Regions from separate parts of the Sporofaciens sp. JLR.KK001 genome, predicted to be linked through region 1. Evidence: predicted binding sites of a transcription regulator. Region 1 holds the regulator's gene; each other region holds the start of a gene.
The links. The regulator Rex, encoded in region 1, represses fermentation and respiration genes when NADH is low (regulators of the CRP and FNR family bind a similar motif). The targets are predictions, from matches to a motif close to ATTGTTAANTANTTAACAAT.
Positions count from the first base shown of each region.

Region 2: a site for Rex is predicted at 2,345-2,364, ahead of VSQ62_RS17695 (NAD(P)-binding protein). Genes of this name have one in related genera too.
Region 3: a site for Rex is predicted at 2,330-2,349, ahead of VSQ62_RS16620 (iron-sulfur cluster assembly scaffold protein). Genes of this name have one in related genera too.

Region 1 covers NZ_JAYMNO010000001.1:2,153,756-2,158,526, forward strand. The annotation lists gene abc-f (ribosomal protection-like ABC-F family protein) at 1-1,183, opposite strand, end outside; gene VSQ62_RS11315 (redox-sensing transcriptional repressor Rex) at 1,309-1,950, shown strand; partial or broken gene VSQ62_RS11320 (NAD(P)H-hydrate dehydratase) at 2,066-3,523, shown strand; gene alr (alanine racemase) at 3,644-4,771, shown strand, end outside.
Region 2 covers NZ_JAYMNO010000001.1:3,448,813-3,453,583, reverse strand. The annotation lists gene VSQ62_RS17700 ([FeFe] hydrogenase, group A) at 1-393, opposite strand, end outside; gene VSQ62_RS17695 (NAD(P)-binding protein) at 387-2,219, opposite strand; gene malQ (4-alpha-glucanotransferase) at 2,605-4,101, opposite strand; gene VSQ62_RS17685 (LacI family DNA-binding transcriptional regulator) at 4,280-4,771, shown strand, end outside.
Region 3 covers NZ_JAYMNO010000001.1:3,218,488-3,223,258, forward strand. The annotation lists gene VSQ62_RS16610 (hypothetical protein) at 162-350, shown strand; gene VSQ62_RS16615 (GGGtGRT protein) at 518-1,528, opposite strand; gene VSQ62_RS16620 (iron-sulfur cluster assembly scaffold protein) at 1,594-2,286, opposite strand; gene VSQ62_RS16625 (putative Se/S carrier protein) at 2,442-2,756, shown strand; gene VSQ62_RS16630 (metal-binding protein) at 2,803-3,003, opposite strand; gene saoD (DsrE-related protein SaoD) at 3,013-3,345, opposite strand; partial or broken gene saoL (MerB-like organometallic lyase SaoL) at 3,368-3,982, opposite strand; gene saoA (ABC transporter ATP-binding protein SaoA) at 3,969-4,771, opposite strand, start outside.

The sequences.
Region 1 (4,771 bases):
AATAGCCGATCTCAACGTTGGTTCCCAGGGTGAAGGTTCCGGAATCCGCGGGGATGACCTGATTCAGGATCTTAAGCAGGGTAGTCTTGCCGGTCCCGTTGTCCCCGATGATGGCGACGTGCTCCCCGCGGCGAAGCTCGAAATTAACATCCCTGAACAATACCTGGTTGGGAAATGCTTTGCTTAGGTGTTCTACAAAGAGCACATCATTGCCGCTTTCACGGGAGGGTTCGAGATTCAGATGGATCTCTGTATTCATCTCTACCGGCTTCTCTACCGGCGTGATCTTCTCAAGCATCTTCTCGCGGCTCTCAGCCCGTTTGATAGACTTCTCCCTGTTGAATGACCGAAGCTTCTCGATCACAGCCTCGTGATGCCGGATCTCCTGCTGCTGGTTCAGATATTCCTTAAGCTGCGCCTCCCTGAGCCGGCGCTTCTTCTCGGCGTATTCGCTGTAATTGCCCATATAAGTCATAAGCTTCCCCATCTCGATCTCCAGGACCTTGGTGACGACGCGGTCAAGGAAATACCGGTCATGGGATACGATCAGCACGGCACCCGGATAGTTCAGAAGATAGGTCTCAAGCCAGGCGATGGAGTTTAAGTCCAGGTGGTTGGTAGGCTCGTCAAGAAGCAGGATATCCGGTCTGGTGAGAAGAAGCTTCCCCAGGGAGACACGGGTCTTCTGACCGCCGGAGAGGGTATCTACCGGTTTGGAGAAATCATCCTCGCAAAATCCCAGCCCCTTCAATACACCGGTGATCTCGCTCTCGCAGGCGTATCCGTTCTCCTGTTCAAATGCCGCCGTCAGGCGGTGATAGGTATTCAGGCGTGCGGACAGAGCATCTCCTTCAAGATGCTTAAGCTCCGTCTCAATCGTGCGGATCTGCTGCTCCATGGCGATGATATCTGCCTTGGCAAGCCTGACCTCCTCGTAGATCGTATTGCCGCTTACCATCTCCTGGTGCTGCGCAAGGTAGCCGAGAGTCTTGCCGCGCGTCAGTGTGATATCGCCGCCGTCGGAGGGCAGTTCCCCTACGATCATCTTGAAAAGGGTGGTCTTCCCTGCGCCGTTTGGTCCGACCAGGGCGGCTTTCTCGTGGTCTTCTATATGAAAGGAACCTCCGGCAACGATCACGTTGTCGCCGAAGGATTTGTTCATTCCATGACATGCCAGTATCATAATATCCTCCTTTTAGCTTTTGTTTTCATTATAACGAAAATAGAATAAAATACAACTAAAAGTTTGACTTTGATCCCGGTATTCTATATAATGAATTTTAGATATGAAATGGAAGGTGAGTAGTTTTGGAAGAAAGAGAGATTTCCCAGGCTGTCATACGCAGGCTGCCGAGATATTACCGGTATCTGGGGGAATTATTAGAACATGGGGTGGAGCGTATCTCGTCCAACGACCTGAGCAGGCGGATGAAGGTGACGGCATCCCAGATCCGGCAGGATCTTAATAATTTCGGAGGGTTCGGGCAGCAGGGATACGGATATAATGTAAAGTATTTATATACAGAGATCGGCAAGATCTTAGGATTGGAAGAAGATCATCACATGATCATCATCGGGGCTGGTAATCTGGGGCAGGCGTTGGCGAATTACGCCGCATTTGAGAAGAGGGGCTTCATCCTGAAGGGGATCTTTGATGTGAACCCAAGGCTCCAGGGCGTGTCGATCCGAGGTGTTCCGGTGAGGATGTTAGACGAGCTGGGTGAGTTTGTGCGTGAGAATGAAGTAGAGATCGCGGCATTGACCATACCCAAGGAGAAGGCGATCGAGGTGGCGAATATCCTGGTAGAGAACGGTGTGAGGGCTATCTGGAATTTTGCCCATACAGATCTGAACCTGCCTGAACACATTATTGTTGAGAATGTGCACTTGTCAGAGAGCTTGATGCAGCTATCCTACAAGATCAGCCGGTATAACGAAGAACACAAATAATAGCAAGGATCAAGGCGTGTAATAACAGCATGTACGTGCAGGCAGGGTTACACGTCCTTTTTACTGCAAGAGACAGGAGGTGTGGGAGATGAGATATCTGGCAGACGGCTCTCAGATGAAGAGGGCGGACCAGTATACGATACATAAGGCAGGTATCCCGTCGCTTAAGTTGATGGAGCGCGCTGCCAGGGCCTGCGTAGAGGTGATGGAAGAAGAGAGGTTCGATCTTACGAAGGCCTGTATTGTGTGCGGTTCCGGGAATAACGGAGGAGACGGGTTTGCGATCGCAAGGCTTCTCCTTCGAAAAGGATATCATGCAAGGGTCTGTTTTGTAGGCGATGAATCCCATTGTACACAGGAGACAAGGCAGCAGATCGAATGGTTTCAGGAAATCGGCGGCAAAATATGCAACGAATATATAGAAGATGAATATAGTATCATCATAGACGCAGTCTTTGGTGTGGGTCTTTGCCGCAAGATCACGGGGAAATACGCAGATGTGCTGAGGAAGATGAATGAAGCAAAGGCGGTCAAATTCGCCGTTGACCTGCCGTCGGGGATATCGGCGGATACGGGCTGCGTGCTGGGGGAAGCCTTTCAGGCGGATCTCACGGTAACGTTCCAGTTGGAAAAACTGGGACTTGTATTCTATCCGGGCAGTGAGTATGCAGGATGGGTACATACGGCGGATGTGGGGATACATACAGAACAGCTTGCTGAGGAGTATCAGATGGCGTATGCCTGTGACGAGGAGGACTACCGTGCCATGCTGCCGATACGGAAGGCAGATTCGAATAAAGGGACTTACGGGAAGCTTCTGGTGATCGCGGGCAGCAAAGGAATGTCGGGCGCAGCATATCTGAATGCCAGGGCAGCATATCTTGCGGGCGCAGGCCTGGTGCGGATCTATACACCGGAAGAGAACCGGATGATCCTCCAGCAGCAGCTACCTGAGGCGATCATTACTTCCTATACGGATTATCAGGAGGAGGAGCTTCTGGAATTACTTGAATGGGCGGATGTGATCTGTATTGGTTCAGGGATCGGGACCGGCGAAGTATCGCAGAAGCTTGTGAAGAAGACTCTGGAAGGAAGAAAGGTTCCGTGTCTGATCGATGCGGATGGTCTGAATATCCTGGCCGGGCATCCGGAATATCTGAGAGAATGCGCGGATCCATCCGGACGCACAGGATGCGGTCTTGTGCTGACGCCCCATATGAAGGAGATGTCCAGGCTGACGGGAAGAAGCATAGAAAAGCTTAAGGAAGACAGGATGCGGATCCTTGAGGGATATACGGACAGATTCGGCTGCACCTGTGTACTCAAGGATTCAAGGACGGCGGCAGTGTCGCCGCAAGAAGGGATCTGTGTGAATCAGTCGGGGAATGCGTCTATGGCGAAGGCAGGAGCCGGTGATGTGCTGGCAGGGGTGATCGCGGGTCTGATGGCTCAGGGGCTTCAAAGCCACAGTGCAGCGGCGCTTGGGACATATCTTCACGGCCGTTCAGGGGACCTTGCGCGTGCGGCAAAGGGAAGCTACAGTGTTATGGCAGGAGATTTGCTGACTTATTTAAGCGAGGCATTCAGAAGCCTGGAGGGAGAGGACCCCAAAGGGAGACCCGGAATCATCGTTCATAAGAGACGCTTCCGGTCCGGCGACGCCGGTCCTTCGCCGGAGCATACGTCAGACGCCCTGAAGATTTACAGCAGGGTATGTGCAAGGATCGATCTGGATGCGATCGAGTATAATATGGAGATGATGAAGCAGAATTTGGAAGACGGCGTGCAGATTATCAGCGTGATCAAATCCGACGGTTATGGACACGGCGCGCTGCAGATCGCAAGATTTCTGGAGAGTAAAGAGTATATCTGGGGATATGCGCTGGCGGCGCTTGATGAGGCGGTGGTCTTAAGAAAAGGCGGGATCACCAAACCGCTTCTGGTGCTGGGCTGTATCTTCCCGGAGCAGTGGTGTGAGATGATCGATGAAGAGATCCGCATGACGGTCTATACGAAGGATATGGCAAAGAGGGTATCCGACCTGGCGGTACGCATGGGGAAGCAGGCATACATCCATATCAAGGTGGATACGGGTATGTCGCGTCTCGGTTTCCCAGTCTGTGAAGAGAGCGCGGATCATATCAGGGACATTATCCAGATGCCGAATCTTGTGGTGGAGGGCATGTATACGCATTTTGCGAAAGCGGATGAGGCTGAGAAGGCATTTACAAGGAAGCAGATAGAAGACTATCTCTGGATGAAGAAGGCGCTTGAGAGAAGGTCGGTCAGGATCCGATACCACCACAGTTCCAACAGCGCCGGGATCATAGATGTTAAGGAAGCGAATATGGATCTGGTGAGAGCCGGGATCGCGACCTACGGACTGTATCCGTCTGAGGAGGTTAAGAAGGGCAACGTCCCTCTTCGGCCGGCGATGGAGCTTCTAAGCCATGTGACTCATGTGAAATGGGTGGAGGCAGGTACGCCGGTGAGCTATGGGGGAACATTCACAGCGGCAAGGCCTACCAGGGTCGCCACGATTCCGGTGGGTTACGGGGACGGCTACTCAAGGAGCCTGTCGAACCAGGGATATGTGCTGATCCATGGAAAGAAGGCGCCGATCATCGGCCGTGTGTGCATGGACCAGTTCATGGTGGATGTAACGGATATTGAAGATGTGCAGTTCGGAGATAAGGCAGTGCTGATCGGGGAAGACGGCGGGGAGCGGATCACCGTGGATGAATTAAGCAGCCTGTCAGACCGGTTCAACTATGAATTTATCTGCAGCTTCGGCAAGAGAGTGCCGAGAGAATATCTGCGT
Region 2 (4,771 bases), 1.3 Mb from region 1:
AGGCTGATGCTCCAGCTCTCGTTTGAACGGGATCTCCAGAATATCCAGGTCATTGGCAATCTTCTGGAGACTGCAGTTGCCGCTTCTTGGGCAGGTGACGCACAGGCAGTCATGCTGCGACAGGATAAGCTCTACCGTGTTCCGTCGGTGGTTTCTTACCTTCGGACTGTTCGTATAGACGACCATGCCTTCTTCGGCTACATTGTTACATGCGGTGATCAGCCGTTCTTTTCCTTCTAGTTCTACGACACACACACGGCAGGCTGCGATCTCATTGATTCCTTTCAGATAGCAAAGGCTTGGAATCGTGATTCCGTTCTGATCGGCAGCTTCCATGATTGTGGTATTTTCTTTTACTGAAATCTGTTTTCCGTCTATTGTAAGATTTACCATAATTTCTCTCTGCCTCCTTTGAATATTCCATATCCGAAATGATCGCACCGTAAGCAGCGGTTTGCTTCCTGTATTGCTTCTTTCTCTGTCATGCAGTTTTCCACACCTTCAAAGTCGCAGACTCTGATTCCGGCTTCGCGTTCCGTAAGATTGACGCGGCCGCACGGAGTTCTGTCGTCGATATTCGGGATCGGTACTTCAACATCACTGGTGATAATATGATGATAACCAAGATATTCATCAATATTTGCCGCGACCACCTTCGCTCCGGCGATCGCTTTGATCACGGTGGCAGGGCCGCTTGCACTGTCTCCTCCGGCAAATACACCCGGCATGTCCTTAAAGGCTCCGGTGCTGGTGGTGACAATCTTGCCGCGGGCTACCGGAACTCCGGCGTCCTCGAAATGTTTCGTCTCAATATTCTGGCCGATCGCAATGATCAGAACGTCGCATGGGATATAGATATTCTCTTCTCCGGTAGGCCGGATGCTTGCGCGTCCATCTCGGATCGCGCTTACCATCTGCGGAGTCACATAGATGCCTTTTACATGATTATTCTCGTCTACGTCAATGGAAGCAGGGGCTTTTAGTGTCTGCATCTCGATACCTTCAGCGATCGCTCCTTCGATCTCATCGTAGAGGGCCGTCATATCTGCAATCCTTCTGCGGTAAACGATGCTGACCTTCTTAGCGCCCAGACGCTTGGCGGTACGCACGGCATCCATGGATACGTTGCCGCCTCCGATCACGGCGACTTCCTTGCCGGTCAGGTCCATAATCTTGTTCATTCCCACATCTCTTAAGAATTCTACTGCGGGAAGTACGCCAGCGGCATCTTCACCTTCTATTCCCAATTTCTTGTCGGTGCTCGCGCCGACGGCGATGAGTACCGCGTCATACTCCTTCTGGATCTCCTGGATCGTAATGTCTGTTCCGACCTTCACCCCGTATCTGACTTCTACGCCGGTCTTTAAGATGCTGTTGATATCGTCATCCAGCCGGTCTTTCGGCAGCCGGTAATTAGGGATACCGTAGCGCAGCATTCCCCCAAGCTTCGGAAGCATCTCGTATACGGTGGTCTGATGTCCCATAAGCTGCAGATAATAAGCTGCGCTTAAGCCGCACGGGCCGCCGCCCAGAACCGCCACCTTCTTGCCGGTGCTCGCGGCACATGCCGGAGGTTCGACCTCTCCTGCGAAATCTGCCGCCACGCGCTTAAGGCCGCGGATGTTGATGGCATCGTCTACCATATTTCTGCGGCATCTTGCCTCGCAGGGGTGCTCGCAGATGAAGCCGCAGGTTGTAGGGAACGGATTGTCCTTGCGGATCAGGCGTATAGCATCCGCGTACCTTCCGTCCCTGACCAGCGCGATATAACCCGGGATATCCACACGGGCGGGGCACAAGGATACACAGGGTACCGGCTGGCTGTATGTACAGATACATCGTCCTCTCTCAATATGTTCAATGTAGTCGTCCCGGTATCCGATCAGTCCCTTATACACCATATTGGCAGCCTCATAACCGATCGCGCAGTCTGCGGACTCCATAACGGACACGGCTGTCTTCTCCATAATATCCAGGGTTTCCATGGTTGCTTTCCCGTCAAGGACATCCTTGATCAAGTGGTTAAGCTGGCCAAGCCCGATTCGGCACGGCACACATTTGCCGCAGGTCTGTGCATGACATAACTCCAAAAATGCCCTCGCCATATCTACCGGGCATAATCCCGGCGGACTGGATTCGATCCGACGTTCCAAATCTTTGTAAAGACCTTCTATCACGATGTCAGCCCGGCTTGGAGAGTCAATCTCTAATCTACTCATTTTACGTTCATTCCTCCTTTTTGTATAAAATATTATGAATAATTACAATTATTATAACATTTGTTTGAGGATTTGTAAGTAGTTTTATATTAAAAAGCATTCTCAAAATCAAGAAATATTGGTATAATGTTACATAATTAAAAAGATTCTATTATTACGGAGTTTATAAGCATGGATATGATTTTGGGAGCTTAATGGGACGCATCCGAAGAGAAGGAAGAAAAATGCTGGAGCTGCAGCGCGCAGTAAGGCGCATACTCCGCAGGAGCAAAAGCCGCCTGCCGCCAGGAAAATCTCTGGGGCAGGTTCAGACTAAGATATTGGTATATAGTCAGGTGCAGTTAAATTCATAACTGCACCTGATACTTATCAGCCATTAAAAATATTAATTCAACCGCCCGTATCTCTTCGTGACCGTGCGTATCTCTTCCTTCAATTCTTCCGTCAGATCTTCCTTCTTAAGCCGCCATCTCCAGTTATTTCCAACCGTGGAAGGCTTATTCATCCGGCAGCTGTTGTCAAGCCCCATGTAATCCTGGATAGGAATGATACAGGTCTTGGCGTTGCTCCGCATTACCAGGGAGATGAAGGACTTGTATAACTGGTCCTTGGGAGTATAGTGGTCGCACATGTAATCCCTTGCTGCCTTCTGTTCCTCCGGCGTAATGGTATCAAACCATCCAACGATCGTCTCATTGTCATGGGTTCCGGTATATGCGACACTGTTCTCCGGATAATTATGGGGCAGATAGTCGTTGGCAGAGCCGGTATCTCTTGAGTCAAAAGCGAATTCCAGGACTTTCATCCCCGGGAAGCCGGTCTCGCGGACCAGCCAGCGGACGGAATCCGTCACGTAGCCAAGATCCTCGGCGATCACCTCATGACGGCCCAGATGCTGCTCCATGCACTGGAACAGTTCGATGCCGGGACCCTTCTCCCAGTGTCCGTTGGCTGCCGTCTTCTCTCCGTATGGAATAGAGTAATATTCATCGAATCCCCGGAAATGATCGATCCTAAGTACATCATACATCTGGAAGCAGTATGCCAGACGGGAGATCCACCATTCATAATTGGTATCACGGTGATATTCCCAGCGGTAGAGCGGATTGCCCCAGAGCTGACCGTCGGCAGAGAATCCGTCCGGCGGGCAGCCTGCCACTGCGAGAGGTACATTCTGTTCATCTAACTGGAACAGCTCTGGGTGGGCCCAGGTGTCCGCGCTGTCCATCGCCACATAGATGGGGATATCTCCGATCAGGCGGATCCCCTTCTGGTTGGCGTAAGCCTTGAGCGCGCTCCATTGCTCATGGAACTTGAACTGCATATATTGATGGAATTCAACATATGGAAACAATTCGTTATAATACTCTGTCATGGCGTGAGCCTTACGCAGCCGGATATCTTCGGGCCACTGGTCCCAGGAAACGTTATTGTACTGTTCCTTGATCGCCATGAACAGGGCATAATCGGTAAGCCACCATTTGTTCTTCCTCACAAAATGCTGGTAGTCATGGTTCTCGGTGATCCAGCTTCTCTGGTAAGCCTTGTAGAGAAGGGTGTAGCGTGCTTTGTAGAGCTTCTCGTAATCTACGGCGCCGGGTTCGCTGCCAAAATCTGCCGCTTCGCATTCCTCCTTATGCAGTACGCCTTCATCAACCAGCGCTTCCAGGTTGATGAAATAAGGATTGCCAGCGAAGGTAGAAAAAGACTGGTAAGGGGAATCGCCGTAACTGGTAGGGCCAAGGGGAAGGATCTGCCAGTAGGACTGTCCGGCTTCCTTGAGCCAGTCGATGAAGTCATATGCGCTCTGAGTAAAACCGCCGATACCGTATTGGGACGGCAGACTGGTGATGGGGAGTAGGATCCCTGCTGTTCGTTTCATATATGTTACCTCCTATATCCTGCAGCGGACGAAATCTGTCTTCTGCATCGAATCTCTCTAGTAATAATTTACCTCTTTTTGGGGAAAAGTGCAATCGGATTTTGATGTTGTTGCAGTAAATGTTTTATGATATAATTTTAATGGATTTGAACACGAAGAATCGTTACGGAGGTGTTATATGATAACGATCAAGGATATGGCTGATATGTTGGGGATCAGTACGACGACAGTGTCGAATGTTATTCATGGGAAGACGAGCGAGGTCTCCCAGAAGACGGTGGAAAAGGTGGAGAAATTACTTAAAGAGTACGACTATGTACCGAACAACAGCGCAAGAAGTCTGACGCAGAAGTGTTCGAAGATCATAGGTGTCTCTCTGAAGGGCAGGAAGGACCAGTATGACAACATCATAGCAGATCCTTTCTTCAGTGTCCTGCTTGGGGCAATCGAATCAGAGATTCGCCGCAGGGGATATTTCATGATGATCTATACTTCAGACGATATCTCAGAGCTGATCAGGAACATTCTGACATGGAATGCAGACGGGTTGATTCTGCTTGGGATCCTGCATGACGATTTTGTCAAGATCAAGAGCAGGTATAAGAACCCGATCGTTCTGATAGACAGCTATGCGCCAAGAGACATTATGAATTATGTGAATGTGGGGCTT
Region 3 (4,771 bases), 1.1 Mb from region 1:
CAGAAAGCGGCGAAAGTCATTGACGAGGAAATGAGCGCATGAATGACGAAAAGAATTACCGAGAAGAGATTATGCGAATGGTACAAGAGATTGAAAATGAGGATTATCTTTTATATATCATTACATAATCGCAAAATATCGCAGAGAGAAAGGAATTAAACATGAGTAGTGAGAATATAGCGAAGCGGATAGCAGAGGAATTGTTAAATGACAATGTACTGGACGAGCAGAATTTCAATTATGATACGGACGCTATTTTACAGCACGTACAGGACACTGTATTAAGCCATTTAAGGGATTATTCTTTATTAGCCGGACAATATTCTAAAATAGATATAACCGTTACATAAACCGTATTAAGAGGTATCTTGCAGTCAGCAGATGCCTTTTTTGTAACGCATTTTTGTGTGCTACCTCTCATGTGTGCTACTTGTGTGTTACCTGTGTGCTACCCGGCAAAATTTAAGGCTACCGCCGACAATCCACGTCAGCGATAGCCCTTATTCTACACTATTTCTTAAAATTTACCTGCCTTCGCCGCTTCTTCAATCGCAACTGCAACCGCAACAGTCATACCAACCATCGGATTGTTACCTGCGCCGATCAGACCCATCATCTCAACGTGAGCCGGTACGGATGAGGATCCTGCAAACTGTGCGTCAGAATGCATACGTCCCAATGTATCAGTCATACCGTAAGAAGCCGGACCTGCAGCCATGTTATCCGGGTGAAGCGTACGTCCTGTACCGCCGCCGGATGCTACTGAGAAATACTTCTTGCCTTGTTCGATACATTCCTTCTTATAAGTACCTGCAACCGGATGCTGGAAACGTGTCGGGTTGGTAGAGTTACCTGTGATAGATACGTCTACGCCTTCCTTGTGCATGATCGCAACGCCTTCACGTACATCATTAGCGCCGTAGCAGTTAACCTTGGAACGAAGTCCGTCTGAGTAAGCGATCCTCTGAACCTCTTTTAACTCACCTGTATAATAATCATAATCTGTCTCTACATAGGTAAATCCATTGATTCTGGAAATGATCTTCGCAGCATCCTTTCCAAGTCCGTTCAGAATAACGCGAAGAGGTTTCTTACGAACCTTGTTAGCCTTCTCTGCGATACCGATAGCGCCCTCTGCTGCCGCGAATGACTCATGCCCTGCAAGGAATGCGAAACAGTCTGTCTCCTCCTCGAGAAGCATCTTGCCTAAGTTACCATGTCCAAGTCCAACCTTCCTCTGGTCAGCCACAGAACCCGGAATACAAAATGCCTGTAATCCTTCCCCGATCGCTGCTGCAGCATCAGCAGCCGTCTTACATCCCTTCTTGATCGCGATCGCCGCACCTACTGTATATGCCCAGCATGCATTCTCAAAACAGATCGGCTGGATTCCCTTAACCTGATTGTATACGTCAAGTCCGGCATCCTTCGTGATCTTCTCTGCTTCTTCAATGGAAGCAATGCCATAGCTTCCTAACACTTCATTGATTTTATCAATTCTTCTTTCATATGATTCAAATAAAGCCATTTACTTGTCCTCCTAATTTTTTCGTTACTTTTACGGACACAGATTGAACTTCCTTCAATCCGGTGCTATTCTTTTCTCGGGTCAATAATCTTTGCTGCGTCCGCAACACGTCCATACTGCCCTTTTGCCTTCTCCCATGCATCGTTCGGTGTATCGCCTGCCTTGATAAAGTCTGTGAACTTTCCAAGGTTAACGAACTGGTATCCGATAATCTCGTTGTTATCATCCAGTGCAACACCTGTTACATAGCCTTCTGCCATCTCAAGATAACGAGGACCTTTTGCCAATGTTCCATACATAGTACCTACCTGAGAACGAAGTCCCTTGCCGAGATCTTCCAGACCTGCACCGATCGGAAGTCCGTCCTCTGAGAACGCGCTCTGAGTTCTTCCGTATACGATCTGAAGGAATAATTCTCTCATTGCCGTATTGATCGCATCACAGACAAGGTCCGTATTAAGAGCTTCCAGAATAGTCTTTCCCGGAAGGATCTCTGAAGCCATAGCTGCTGAATGTGTCATTCCTGAACATCCGAGTGTCTCCACCAATGCTTCCTGAATAATACCGTCTTTTACGTTTAAAGTGAGTTTGCAGGCTCCCTGCTGCGGTGCACACCAGCCCACACCATGTGTCAGACCGGAGATATCCTTTACCTCTTTTGCCTTTACCCATTTTGCTTCTTCCGGAATCGGAGCTGGTCCGTGATTTGCACCCTGAGCCACAGGACACATCATTTCTACTTCATGTGAATAAATCATTGTAAAACTCCTTTCAACTATGTATGATTTTTCTGTCGTAGGGTTTGTTATTACTTTAACACCATACTTGTTTATATTCTCTCACATTATATAAAATTCGTCAATTGACACTTTTTATATTTTCTTCTGTTTTTCTGCTACAAATTACACAAATCATGATAGAATGGTACCAGGGACAAAAGAAGAAAGGCGGTATCTATATGCTCTCTCCCAAAGATTATTATATCCTGGCATTCGACACGACCGACAGTGTCATGGCGGCAGAAGCCTGTTTAAAAGAACATTTCCACATCACCATCATGCCCGTTCCCCGGGAGATCAGCACTGGCTGCGGGCTTGCAATCCGTTTCCTAGATCCCGATGAAGCCGCGATCCTTGCCTTCCTTAACAGCAGTTCTCTGGACGGTACCCTGTACAGGATGAACACACAGAAGATCGGCGGAAGACATCCCATCGAGAGAATCAGATAAGCTCTGGCCGCATCACTGCAGCCAGAGCCTTCTCATACCGGTATTCTTATGAGATCCTCTCTGCCTCAAATCCCATCTCTTTTAAGATATCAAGCGTTACTTCCTGGCAATGGTCGCAGTCAGAGATGGACACCTTCTTGCCTTCAAAATCAACTTCATGATTCACTCCTGCATCCTCTAATGCAGCATCGATCTTCTTAGCACAATCCGGACAGCAAAGCTCCGGTACGCTGAATACTCTCATCATTCCATCCTCCTATAACGTAATTACCTGGTCTACACCTGCCGGAGCCAGCGCAGCGTACACATTCGGGAAGCATCCAATCCCTGCCGGGGCGATCAGCTTGTCCGCAATGTCTCTTTGATAGCAGCATCTGTCGCACGCCATCAGAAGCACGCCTGTCTTCTCGCTTAGCTTCTTAAGTCTCTCCGCAATATCGCATCCCTCTACCAGCATGTAAGCATTGTCAAAGAAGAACATCATGCCCGCAACCTCTGCTCCGTGACGGTCTTCTTCCATCTGGGGAATGATCATGTGCTCAAGAATCTCTCTCGCATGCTCCGATTCCAATAAATAAGCTACCTTCATTCTTACACCTCCTGTGTTAGATTTATACTTCAAATGTTGCCTTTGCCTCTTCAACTGCCTTCTCTATGTCCGCCTTAATGATTGAATCCGGGTCAAGCTCCATATCCGTAACGTATTGATCAAATTCTGCACCGCTGCAGAAGAAATTCATTACATTTCAGCAAGACCCTGCCCAGTTTGACAATTCTCCCAGAGGAAATGTCAGCGCATGCAGCGTCTTTGGTTCATATTCATCCACCTTCTCATCCTTGATCCGGATATAGATCGGCTCGCCGCTCACCGCGCTCACCGAATTTACCTCGGTATCTTTATGGAACGTAAACGCGGCGCCGATGGCGTCGATGGCGCACATAGCAGAAAACTGCCTTCCGTCGTCAAGCGTAACCTGGTGGTTCGTCTTAAGGGCGGATACCGGATAGATGAAGTTCACCTTCCCCTTCTCGTCCACCACCATACCGTCTTTCTCTAGCAGACAGTCTGTGATCTCCTTATACTCCTCTTCCGTCATATGCAGGTACTCTAACGCAGCTTCCTTATCATTCTCTATATGATAAGCCCGCCCATGATCCACCGTAAATTCTATAATATACAGTCTCAGTTCGTTCTGCCTGTCCGTAAATTTTCTATGAACATTCTGATCCAACGAATTCTACCTCCTCATTCTTGCCTTTCTGTCCCTGAATAAATTCCATCAGGTCTTTATCCTCCTGCGTAAATACGCCGCCGCTTAACGCATCCTTAAGGATCACCGTCAGGCGGTCCACATACTCATGATACTTAGGCGCCGTGCGGTCTCTCGGCCTTGGAAGATCGATCTTCAGGTCTTCAATGATCTTCCCGTGGTCTCTGGACATCACCACAACACGGTCGCTTAAGTATATGGACTCATCCACATCATGGGTTACCATCAGCGCCGTAGTCTTCTTCTGCTGCAGGATCTCTTCAAGCTGCATCTGGAGCATCTGCCGCATCTGGAAATCTACCGCCCCAAGGGGCTCGTCCATCAGGAGCACCTGCGGATCACACGCAATCGCCCGAAGAAGCGCTACTCTCTGTTTCATACCACCGGAAATCTCATGAATATAATAATGCTCGTAAGCCGTAAGCTGCGCCATCTCAAGCAGCTCCTTAAGCTGCGCCTTACGCTGTGCTTTCGGTACTTTCATCTTCTTCATAGGATACTCAATATTCTCTCCCACCTTAAGCCACGGAAATAACGCATAATTCTGGAACATAAATGAACGGTCCGTGCCCGGCTTCTTCACTTCATTGCCATTCACTACGATCTTACCCTCATTCGCCTTCCGAAAACCTGCGATGATTGTAAGCGTCGTAGTCTTACCGCAGCCGGACGGCCCAAGCAGTGATACGAATTCACCCTCTTCTACATTAAAAGAGACATCCTTAAGCACCACATTCTCCGGAT